Regions from separate parts of the Falsiruegeria sp. JB4-1 genome, predicted to be linked through region 2. Evidence: riboswitches for the same ligand, from Rfam matches in the RefSeq annotation. Region 2 holds a riboswitch; the other holds the start of a gene.
What was found. Region 2 has a riboswitch for cobalamin ahead of ACZ1HE_RS16520 (CbtB domain-containing protein). Riboswitches for the same ligand answer to the same signal wherever they lie in the genome.
Positions count from the first base shown of each region.

Region 1: another riboswitch for cobalamin. It lies ahead of ACZ1HE_RS02270 (hypothetical protein); the one in region 2 lies ahead of ACZ1HE_RS16520 (CbtB domain-containing protein).

Region 1 is NZ_JBVFTZ010000001.1:464,018-469,963, reverse strand. Features, by position in the region: gene nudC (NAD(+) diphosphatase) at 1-747, opposite strand, end outside; gene ACZ1HE_RS02295 (hypothetical protein) at 1,055-1,255, shown strand; gene ACZ1HE_RS02290 (metallophosphoesterase) at 1,255-2,091, shown strand; gene ACZ1HE_RS02285 (5'-nucleotidase C-terminal domain-containing protein) at 1,992-2,870, shown strand; RNA gene ffs (signal recognition particle sRNA small type) at 2,913-3,011, shown strand; gene rsgA (ribosome small subunit-dependent GTPase A) at 3,271-4,227, shown strand; cobalamin riboswitch at 4,306-4,516, shown strand; gene ACZ1HE_RS02270 (hypothetical protein) at 4,606-5,004, shown strand; partial or broken gene ACZ1HE_RS02265 (protein-tyrosine phosphatase family protein) at 5,010-5,518, opposite strand; gene ACZ1HE_RS02260 (DNA polymerase III subunit gamma/tau) at 5,688-5,946, shown strand, end outside.
Region 2 is NZ_JBVFTZ010000001.1:3,214,886-3,220,831, forward strand. Features, by position in the region: gene ACZ1HE_RS16495 (cobalamin biosynthesis protein) at 1-44, shown strand, start outside; partial or broken gene cobM (precorrin-4 C(11)-methyltransferase) at 41-837, shown strand; gene ACZ1HE_RS16505 (cobyrinate a,c-diamide synthase) at 830-2,158, shown strand; gene cobA (uroporphyrinogen-III C-methyltransferase) at 2,155-2,883, shown strand; gene cobF (precorrin-6A synthase (deacetylating)) at 2,876-3,634, shown strand; cobalamin riboswitch at 3,663-3,876, shown strand; gene ACZ1HE_RS16520 (CbtB domain-containing protein) at 3,914-4,084, shown strand; gene ACZ1HE_RS16525 (CbtA family protein) at 4,089-4,787, shown strand; gene ACZ1HE_RS16530 (hypothetical protein) at 4,859-5,353, shown strand; gene ACZ1HE_RS16535 (DUF1636 family protein) at 5,551-5,913, opposite strand; gene ACZ1HE_RS16540 (acetolactate synthase large subunit) at 5,910-5,946, opposite strand, start outside.

The DNA.
Region 1 (5,946 bases), 2.8 Mb from region 2:
GACCTGCCCCACCCTCACGCCTGCTTCTTCCATCACTTCGCGCCGAACAGCCGCTTCAAGCGTTTCGCCGGGTTCAACAAAACCCGCCAAAAGCGAGTACATACCTTCTGGCCACCCCGGCGACCGACCCATCAGGACCGAATCTCCGTAAGTAATCAACATGATGACGACGGGATCCGTTCTGGGAAAATGCTGCCCGCCACAGGCTGGGCATGATCTTTGCCAACCGGCTTGCACGATTTCGCTGGGGGCACCGCACCTCGCACAGAATTGATGTGTTTCATGCCACCCAACCACTGCCTTTGCAGTGGCAGCCAATTCTGCGTCACGCGGTGAAAGCCGCGTCATGATCCGCCGAAGTTCGACAAACACATGACCGGGTGGGCAATCAGGATGTTGTTGTTCGGATCTGTCGACAAAGCCTCCCACCGTACTGACATCCTGCCCGACGGGTTCCCATCCAGAGATGTCCATCGCAAAACATGGGGCGCCGTCATCCTCGAACCCAAGAAAGATCATTTCTTCGGCCGCCGTCTGATAGCCCGCCTTCAAGATGGGATGACGCATACCAACCCACGACAATCGATCCAGGCGCTCACCATGCACCAGAACTTTACCGCGCCACAAAAGAAGGCATCCGGCGTCCCGATGGTCACGAGCCTGGGTCAAGGCAGCATCATCCGTACGGATGTTTGCCGCTCGATTCAGACTTGACCCACCGAATGTCACTTGCTCTGCCCGCTTCATCCTGCATCTCCCAACGCCTCGTCTGTTCTTCTTATACGGTTGCGCATCCGCCACAACCCAATCGGCGAACTCGGCAGAGTGATGACGCGAAGTAGGATCAATTCTGACACAAATTGAAAGGTCTTGAGGTCTTGTAACACTACCGACTTTCTGTGCTCTGCTAATAGCATAAACTATAAAGTAAAAATCCAAAAAGCGACCTATGCAAACGAGTCGAAATGACCCGCTTTTAGAAACGGAGAGCTCCGGTTTTTGCCCGCATGGCGCGATAGGCAAAATCCGAATTCTTGCGACAAGCGATTTGCACATGAACCTGACAAGTTTCGACTACTACTCGGATCGGCCAGATCCCACAGTCGGGCTGACGCGTGTAGCAGAATTGATTCAGACGGCGCGCACAGAGGCAGCAGGTTCACTGGTGCTTCTTTTTGACAACGGCGATGGAATTCAGGGGACACCCGCTGCAGCGATTCCGCAATCAAAGCAAATGATACCAGGCATCCGTTGATGGCAGCGTTTGACACGCTTAACTATGACGCTATCGGATTGGGCAACCACGATTTTAATTTTGGCCTAGAAACCCTCAATACGGTTTTGTCCGATGTCCATTGCCCAGTGGTTTGCTCCAACGTTCACGCCTTGGGTAGCACCCAATTGAATTGGAACTCCAGTGGCATACTGGAAAGAGAGCTCGTAACAGAGACAGGCATCTGGCCCATAAAGATCGGGGTGCTTTCGGTTCTACCTCCACAGACGCTGGAGTGGGACATTAACCACTTAAGAGACCAGGTTTGGATTGAAGACATAGTCGACACTGCGGCGCGAACAGCAAGGCACCTGCGACAAGACGGCTGTGACTTAATCGTGGCTTTGGCCCATACGGGATTGTCAGGTGGTTTCCCGACGAGAAACGCAGAAAACGCAGCTATCTCGTTAGCAGAAAAGGCAGATGTCGATGTTTTGATCGCCGGGCATACGCATTTGCACTTTCCCGGGGTGGTTCATGAGGGGTTACCGGGCGTGGATGCCCGTGCAGGGCTTGTTCACGACAAGCCAGCCGTCATGCCAGGTTCGGCCGCCTCGCACCTTGGACAGATAGACATCGACGTCATGTCCGATGGCAAGGGTGGTTGGTCTGTTGATCACGCCCAAAGCAAACTGCGCGCTGTTTCCCGTTCCGGCAAAAATGGCGAGCCAACTCCATTGCTTCCGGAACACAGGCAACTGTTGCGCTTGTTTCATCCATATCACGTTCGGACGCGACAAGAGATGAGCGAGCCGGTGGGAAAGATCGAAACACCGATGCACAGCTTTTTTCCTTTTTTGCCCCGGATCGAGGTTTAGCATTTGTAGCAGCAGCTCAGGCCGCAGCTCTTCGCGCCTACCAATCATCTACTGCAGCTCGCGAACTTCCCCTGCTTTCGGCAGCTGCACCGTCCAAATTTGGCGGCAGAGCAGGCCCGCGGCGGTTCACAGATGTGCCAGCAGGCGCCGTTTCGATGCGGCACGTTGCTGATTTGCATGTTTTTCCGAACGAACTGAGTGCAGTTATTGCCGATGGGCGGCAGCTTCGGAATTGGCTGGAAATGTCAGCTTGTGTTTTCAACCAAATCGCGCCTGACACAACGGGCAGCTTGCTTAGGAACAGTGAGCACCCAGGGCACAATTTTGATGTTATCCACGGTTTAACCTACGAAATCGACATCACGTCTCCACCGCGCTTTGCACCGGATGGCAGATTGATCGATGCATCTCACCAACGAATCAAACAGCTTGAATACCAAGGCATCCCCGTAGGAAATGATCAAAAGTTTGCCGTGGCTTTAACCAATTATCGAGCAAATGGCGGAGGAAACTTTGCGGCCCTGAATGACGTTGAATCCATCGCCGTTCCGTCACACCGCATTCAACAATTGGTTCGCGACTATATCGTCGGCTCTTTACCCCCTGAAGCGCTGAACACTGAAGGTTCTGTTTGGCGCTTTACCCCCATCGGTGGAACGCAGGTTGTCGATCTTACCGGTCCAGCGGCACGCAACCATTTACCTGAGTTGCCACCGGAACGGGTCAGAGACCTTGGTCTGAACGCCGATGGTTTTCTAAAACTATCGATCTCACTCTAACAGTCGACTTGTCATTTCAACCTGACGAGCCTATATCGGCGACGAGAGGTTGGCGCGGGCGAGCGCCTCGCCAACCTGGTCAGGTCCGGAAGGAAGCAGCCACAACGAGCCCCGCTTGGGTCGATGTCCAACCTCTCACTTGAACCAACGCCGGGTCGTTGCCGCGACCACATAGCCCAAGGAGGGATTTCATGATTGTAGTTGCACCCCTTCGGGCAGAGAGCGTCTGAACACCACCTATTTTTGGTTTTCTGCCTGAAACAACGAAACAGTTGCGCGCTTGGCCGCCACTGTTGTTTGTTTGCATTCTGCAACAGGTAGACAAATGTCTAATGAATATAAGGACCTTGGATGGTCCAATCACTTTGCGGCACAAGTTTCCGCATCTTCACCCCTTCACATGTTCCGCATCTCGGCGGTGCATCGCGACCGCTTGACGGGCCTGTCGCCCAATGGCGAGCGCACCTTGTTTCCGCGACCCGGGCAGTCCACGGGCGGTTTCGCTGTCGGCGATTGGGTCGCGGCGAGTTCAGATGGTTTTATCGACCGGATATTGAACCGCAAAACACTGCTTTCGCGTCGTGCAGCAGGCAATGACGCACATTCGCAATTGATTGCGGCCAATGTCGACGTTTTGTTCATCACAAGCTCCTGCAACGCTGATTTCAGCATCGCAAGGCTCGAGCGTTATCTGGCTTTGGCTCATCAGGCTGGGTGTTACCCAGTCTTGGTTCTGACAAAGGCAGACGCCAGCCATGACCCCCAGGACTATGTGCGTCGGGCTGAAGCTTTGGAACCATACTTAACGGTTCTGGCAGTGAACGCACATGACACTAACGACTTGCAACAACTGCTGACGTGGTGCGCACACGGACAAACCGGAGCATTGGTCGGGTCATCTGGGGTAGGTAAGACAACCCTTACAAACGGTCTGACGACGGCGCAAAGCGCCACTGCGGAAATTCGAGAAGATGATGCAAAGGGCCGCCATACCACGACTGTACGCGCACTGCGTCGCATGACGAATGGCGGATGGCTTATCGACACACCAGGTATGCGTGCGCTGCGTATGCTCGACAACAAAGAGGGCATTGACGAAGTCTTCTCAGACCTAGTTGAACTTTCCCAGGAGTGTCGTTTTTCGAACTGCACTCATACTTCTGAACCTGGCTGCGCTATTCAGTCCGCCGTTGAACAAAACGATTTGGACCCAAATCGCCTGAAACGATGGCAAAAGCTGCAACGAGAGGACCGAATGAACTCGGAAACCGTGGCCGAAGCTCGGGCGCGCGACAAAGCGTTCGGAAAGATGGTCCGTTCCGTCATGAAAGAAAAGAAGGGTCGAAAGGGCTTTTGAAATACTTGGGCACCCCCTTGCAAGGGTGCCCAAGCCGTCGTTTTGTTGGAAAGTCAATTGACCTGCACCACAACAAACCGCTAGCCAGAACAAGATGGTTCTCAGGCCACGATTCTACGGTCTGGGATGAAAAGGGAACACGGTGAGACCCCAATTGGAGTCAAATCCGCGACTGCCCCCGCAACTGTAAGCGGAGAGCGACGCCGAAACACCACTGACCGTCAGGTTGGGAAGGTCGGCCAAGCGACGACACGCGAGTCAGGAAACCTGCCATCGAAACTGTAACTCGAACTCGGGCGGGGTGTCCGGGCTGACGCGATGGTCCTGGATACCATCCTTTCGGTCAACGGCCCCTCCGTTCAGCGCGGAGGGCGCTTTATGATCTGGAAAACAAACACACATCTGTTCACGGCAACCGTCTGTCAGCACACCAGCAAGAATTGCCCTGCGGTCAATCGAATGGCGGAAAAATTGGCTCAGGCGGTTGCGGCATCAAAGCCAATCACAACGGATGATTTCGAAATCGAAGGTGACAGTGTGCTAAAGCACTGCCCACACGATTGCCACGCCAGATTTGTCGCCACGCATGATCGCATCAGAATTTTCTGCGATGTCACATCCGAGATCGAAACCAGCGACCTCAATCGATTTGCAGACGCTCTTTTGAAACCCTCATCCGGCCCTGTAACGCTGGCGCTGTCGCAGTCTCCTTGCGCGTTGGTTGAGGTTCTTCCGATCAGTCCGCCGACGCAAGATACCGTGTACGCCTGCGTATGACACAGTCAATTCTTGTCAAGAATGCGCACCGACCTTCCAGTCGAAGCCCATTGCAACTGTTCATCCGTCTCGATTGCACAGGGTCTAACCGTACGAAGGCGTCCCAACGCGTCGCGTGGTTTCTCTCCGCATTCTATCATCAGCCTTAGGGCGATCATGCCGGAACGTCCGCACCCCCCTTGCAATGAACCAGTACGCGCCCTCCTCCGGACAATGCTTGTCGTGCCGAAGCACTGGCTTCAGGCCATTTCGAAAGAATATCCGGCGAAGGCGTTGCGAAGTCCTCGATTGGCAAATGGGTCCAGCGGCAGGCGCGACTCTGAATATCTGCCCCAAACATCTGTGCCCCGTGTTGCAGCATCTCTACATCGGTGGTCATGGACAACACGAGCCCCGGCGCCCAGGACGCGATCAGGTCGAGGTCCGTTTCGTAGTCTCCATACCGGCCCGGCAAGGGCGACAACGCCAACGTGCCGCCCCCAACCTGCAAGGCATAGATGACCATTTTCGACATGGACCGCTCCCCCAAATACTCTGCCTCAAATCATCGAACGACGAATGCAATTCCAAAAGTTGTACAATGAGGTTGGTCAATTCCAAACGAAATTCGGTGTAGGCCGCTGTGGACGCCGATCGCCCGTCCATCTACGCTAGGACCTCATGACGAATCCCACTGAGCAAACATGACCGACACCGCACCCGCCCCTTATCAGGTCCTGGCACGTAAATACCGCCCGGAAACCTTTGCCGATCTCGTTGGTCAGGACGCTATGGTCCGGACGCTAAAAAATGCCTTTGAGGCGGATCGAATTGCCCAGGCTTTTGTAATGACCGGTATTCGAGGCACAGGCAAAACCACGACGGCCAGGATCATCGCCAAAGGCATGAATTGCATCGGACCGGATGGCCAGGGACAGCCAACAACTGAACCTTGTGGGCAGT
Region 2 (5,946 bases):
ACCGTCTTGCCACTTGCGCGGTCGCAATTGGAGTATCCTCATGACCGTTCATTTCATCGGCGCCGGACCGGGCGCTGCCGACCTGCTGACCTTGCGAGGCCGCGATATCATCGCCTCTTGCCCGGTGTGCCTCTATGCCGGATCGCTGGTGCCAGAGGAAATTCTGAGCCACTGCCCAGACGACGCCAAAGTGATCAACACGGCGGCAATGGATTTGGATGCAATCATCGCCGAAATTAAAGTCGCTTATGATGCGGGCCAAGATGTAGCACGACTTCACTCCGGCGACTTGTCCGTGTGGTCTGCCATGGGCGAGCAGATCCGCTGCGGCTGAAGGCAGAGGGCATCCCCGTAAGCGTCACGCCCGGTGTGCCGTCATTTGCCGCTGCTGCCGCCGCCCTGGGCACCGAACTGACTCTGCCCGGTTTGGGGCAATCGGTGGTGCTGACCAGAACACCAGGGCGCGCGTCGTCCATGCCCGAAGGTGAAAGCCTTGAGAACTTTGCCCGAACCGGCACGACGTTGGCGATCCACCTGTCGATCGGCAATCTGGACAAGGTGATCGCGGACCTGACTCCGCACTATGGCGCGGATTGCCCCGTCGCAGTGGTTTATCGCGCCAGCTGGCCCGATGAGCAGATCATCCGTGCCACGCTGGAGACGCTGAAGGATACGCTGGACGAGAAGATCTCGCGGACCGCGCTGATCCTCGTGGGGCCGGTCTTGAAGGGCGAAGGGTTCGACGAGAGCTGCCTCTATTCCACCGACTACGATCGCCGCTATCGCCCGCAAAGCGCCGATAGCCCTTGGTCAAGCTGGAGCCATGGGGATGACTGAAGCGATGACAAACCCTCCGGGCGTCCTGATTTCGGCCCCCTCCTCGGGGACCGGCAAAACAACCGTCATGCTGGGTCTTTTGAGGGCCTTGGCCGAGGACGGCCTGACCGTGCAGCCGTTCAAAAGCGGGCCGGACTACATCGATCCGGCCTTTCATCTGGCCGCCGCCAAACGCCCCTCGTTCAACATGGACAGCTGGGCGATGGGAGAGGAACTACTGGGCGCAATTGCCCGCGAGGCCGAGGGCGCCGACATCGTTGTGGCCGAAGGATCAATGGGCCTCTTTGACGGGGTCGCCAAACCGGGCGCGGTTGGGCATGGTACAAGTGCCGAGACCGCTTTGCGCATGGGGTGGCCCGTTGTGCTGGTGCTGGATGTGGGCGGACAGGCGCAGTCGGCTGCAGCCACCGCGTTGGGCTTTCGGATGTACAACCCGGACCTGCCCTTCGCTGGCGTCATCCTGAATCGTTGCGCCAGCCCGCGTCACGAGCGGTTGACTCGTTTGGGCATGGAGCGTGCGGGCCTACCTGTTCTAGGTGTCCTGCCCCGCCGCGGTGACTTGACCTTGCCCGAGCGCCATCTGGGCCTGATCCAGGCCGTAGAGCATCCCGATCTTGAAGCTGCTATCACCGGCTATGCCGCGTTCCTGCGCGAACATGTTGATCTGGATGCGATCCGGGCGGCGGCCTCCTCTAGCCCCACGGGGCCATCATCGGCCGCACTGCCGCGTCCCCCGGCGCAACGGATCGCCCTGGCCCGCGATGCTGCGTTTTCTTTTACCTACCCGCATCTGTTGAAAGGCTGGCGTGAGGCTGGAGCTGAGATTCTACCATTTTCGCCCTTGTCGGATGAAGCCCCCGCACAAGATGCAGATTTGGTTTGGCTGCCCGGTGGCTATCCCGAACTGCACGCGGGTACGTTAGCAGCGGCAGAAACCTTCCGCACGGGCCTGCGTAAACACGCCGAAACCAAACCGGTTCACGGAGAATGCGGTGGTTACATGGCTTTAGGCGAGGCGCTGGTCGACAAAGAAGGCACACGCCACCAAATGGCCGGGTTGCTTGGCCTTGTGACTTCCTACGAAAAACGCAAGTTCAACCTGGGCTATCGCAAGGCTCAACTGGTCGCTCCAATGCCCGGTTTTGCTACCGGCACGGGGCTGCGCGGGCATGAGTTCCACTATTCCTCAATCCTGGAACAGCCCGATGCACCACTTGCACGCGTGTTTGATGCCGAAGGGGCGGAAGGGCCACAGACCGGCTCGGTTCGCGGTCATGTCACCGGCACTTTCTTTCACCTCATTGCAGAAGACAGCAAATGACAGGCTTTGTTTCCTTTATTGGTTCTGGCCCGGGTGATCCGGAACTGCTGACGCTCAAGGCCGTGAATCGGATGGGCGATGCCGATGCAGTGCTGTTTGACGATCTGAGCAGCGGTCCGATCCTGACCCACGCTCGCGATGACGCAGACCTTGTGGGCGTTGGCAAGCGCGCAGGACGCCCTTCGCCCAAGCAAGATCATGTGAGTCGCCTGCTGGTGGATTATGCCCTGACCGGGGCCAAGGTGGTGCGCCTGAAATCCGGCGATGGTGGAATGTTCGGACGGCTAGAGGAAGAATTGGTTGCCTTGCGCGAGGCCGGGATCGAATACGAGATCATTCCCGGCATCCCTTCGGCCGTGGCCGCCGCCGCTGCTGCGGGCATTCCCCTGACCCGCCGCCTGACCGCACGCCGCGTACAGTTCGTGACCGGCCACGATGTCAGTGGCAAGCTGCCCGATGACCTGAACCTGCCCGCATTGGCCGACAATCAGGCAACAACCGTGGTTTTCATGGGCAAACGCACCTTTCCATTGCTGGTTGAAGCATTGCACGAACACGGCTTGCCGCTCGACACACCCGCTCTGCTGGCCGAGGCGGTTTCGACCCCGGATCAGGCTTTGCATCGCTCAACCATGGGCGAGCTGGCCCAGCGCCTGAGCACCGAGATCGGCACGGCACCCGCGCTTATCCTTTACGGTCCGCTGGCGGAGTTCGACGATGTATGAGCTGAACCTGATTGGCATCGGCACCGGAAACCCAGATCACGTGACCTTTCAAGGCGCGCGGGCCATCCGCGAGGCCGACCTGATCCTGATACCGCGAAAAGGCGAGAACAAAGCCGATCTGGCGGGGCTGCGCGAAGAGATCATCGCGCAGGTTACGGAAACGCCCTCCGAGATTGCGTATTTTGACATCCCCAAACGCCGCGCCGAGGATGGCTATTTGCGCGGTGTCGACGAATGGCACGACGCCATCGCCCTGCGATGGCAAGAGGCTATTGCGGCGCACCCGCACGCCAAACAGGTGGCGCTGTTGATTTGGGGCGATCCATCGCTTTATGACAGTTCACTCAGAATTGCGTCGCGACTGGAACCTTACCCGACGACGCGTGTGATTCCGGGCATCACGGCCCTGCAAGCACTGACGGCGGCTCATGCAATCCCGATCAACGATATCGGCGCGCCTTATGTGGTTACAACCGGGCGTCGCATTCGCGACGATGGTTGGCCCGAGGGTATGCACAAAGTTGCTGTGATGCTAGATGGCGAATGCTCGTTCCAGAGCCTAGAGATGGACGAATATCACATTTGGTGGGGCGCTTACGTGGGGATGAAGGAACAGATTCTCATCTCTGGTCAACTCGACTCGGTCGCAGATGAGATTCTCGCAACACGGGCCAGAGCACGAGCCGATCACGGCTGGATCATGGATATTTATTTACTCCAAAAGCGTCAAAACGGCGCGGAAGCGTCGTAAATCGCAATTGCACCATCCCCCTATTCGCGGTTACATGAAGGGGCTTGGTCCTGCCGGAGCAATCCGGATGCTAAGAGGGAATTTGGTGCGGTCATGCAAGTGATCAAGGCCAAAGCCGCCCCCGCGACTGTAAGCGGTGAGCCTTTGCTCAAACAGCCACTCTTGGGGATTGCCCCTTGGGGAAGGCGAGCACAAGGCGCTGACCCGCGAGCCAGGAGACCTGCCAGGCACGGAACTTTAACACCTGCCGTCGGGTGCGACGGCTTAGGAGGACGACACATGACGACCAAAACCATCAAGGCATCCGCCGCCGGTTCAAGCATTCTGCCTGCTCTGTTTGCAGTGGTACTGGGCCTGGGGATCATCACCGTAACCGGTCACGTTCAGGCATCGGGCCTGCATGATGCCGCGCACGATGTACGCCACGCAACTGGCTTCCCCTGCCACTAAGGCCATGATCAGTCGTATTCTGACCAGCGCGTTGTTCGCTGGCGCTGCAGCCGGGTTGATTACAGCCCTGCTGCAGTTGGTATTTGTGCAACCCGTGTTGCTGCACGCCGAACTCTACGAGGGCGGTGAATTGGTGCATTTCGGCGCCGAAGCCGTCAGCGCGCATCCCGACCTGCCAGGCATGTTCGCCGATCCGGTGCGCGACGGGTTGAGCATCATCTTCACCATGCTGACCTACACGGGCTATGCACTGGTGATGGTGGCCCTGATGTCTGTGGCCCAGGGCCAGGGGCACGAGATCAATGCCCGCACCGGGCTGCTGTGGGGTCTGGCAGGCTTTGTGGCATTCCACTTTGCTCCTGGCCTGTCGCTGGCACCTGAGGTGCCTGGCGTGGCGGCTGCCGAAGTCGGCGCACGTCAGATCTGGTGGACTGCGACGGTCGCTGCTGCTGGCATCGCAATGTGGCTGATCGCCTTTGGTGGCAATATCGTCAGCTATGTAGTCGCAGCGTTGCTGCTGATGGCGCCGCATCTGATTGGTGCGCCGGAACCGTCCGTGTTCAGTGGCCCGGTCCCGACCGAAATCGGTGCGCTCTTTGCCGCCCGCGCTTTTGGCGTCGGCATGGCGGCCTGGGCTTTGCTGGGAACATTCGCCGGATACTTCTGGCAATCAGAGAGTGCCCGCGCCGAAGCCACGGCCTGATCTTAATGTCATAAGACCCTGCCGAGCGTCTCTCGGCAGGGTTTTTCTTTGTCTTTTCCTGAGGATGGTACATGTCCCGATCCCTCGCTCTTTTTGCCATCGGCCTGGTGTTTGGTGGCGGTGCAGGCTTTGTCGTCGCCGCAAGCAATGGCGTGACTTTTGATGGTCACGATCACGGCGATCCGGCTCATCACGGTGTGGCTGCCACCGAATCCATGGCGCACGACCACTCGACGCCGGTGAACATCGCGGCAGGCAGCGACGCGCCATCCGTGAGCGTCGAGGCCTTCAAGGACCCGATGTCTGGCTGGAATCTGAAAGTCACGCCTGTGAACTTCGCCTTTTCACCCGAAAACGCGTCACGTGCAGACGTACCCGGCGAAGGCCACGCCCATGTCTACGCCAACGGTGATAAGCTGGGGCGTCTCTATGGCAACTGGTATCATCTGACGAACCTTCCCAAGGGTGAGGTCGAGATCAAGGTGTCTCTGAACGCCAACAGTCACAGCCCGTTGATGGTGGACTCGGTCCCGGTCGAAGCAACGACAGTCATCCAGGTCGATTGATTGCGACCACTGTGGCGAGGGCCCTCCCGCCCGTCGTCGATGTTTCTGACGAAACACCTCCTCCCGTTGGGCCAGGCATTGCGCTTCGCGCAATGCCTGGCCCAAAGCCGCTAGCGGTGCCGACGCAGTCGGGATCGCTCGGGTGCGGGAGTTTCCCCTGTTTGATTTCAATAGATGGAAATTGGAAACCTAAAGAATCAAAGGGCGGGTATCCGCGCCCTCAGACAATGCCGCAGTCGCCCGCAGGGACGAGCGTCTTCTATCCAGCCGCCTGGACTGTCCAGATAGGTTTGACAGGTGGCGGCTACGTCCGCTGCATCTTCAATCAGGGACAGCCCTGCAAAGACATAGCTCGCCCTCCCCTTACCTTGCAGGCTGATAGACACTGGCTGCGCGCAAGCGCTAAAGCATTCGTGCTCGGTCAGCGTCACGAGATCCAGCAACCCTGCCTGTTGCAAAGCCTGCGATAGTGCAGCCCTCTCGCCTGCGCGATCGCGCTCTCCGCTGCACGTTGTGCACAAATGCAAAGTCATCAGTTGCACTGAAACTGCTTCGCTCACATCGACACCTCGATGAAGCGTGGTCCCGCGACG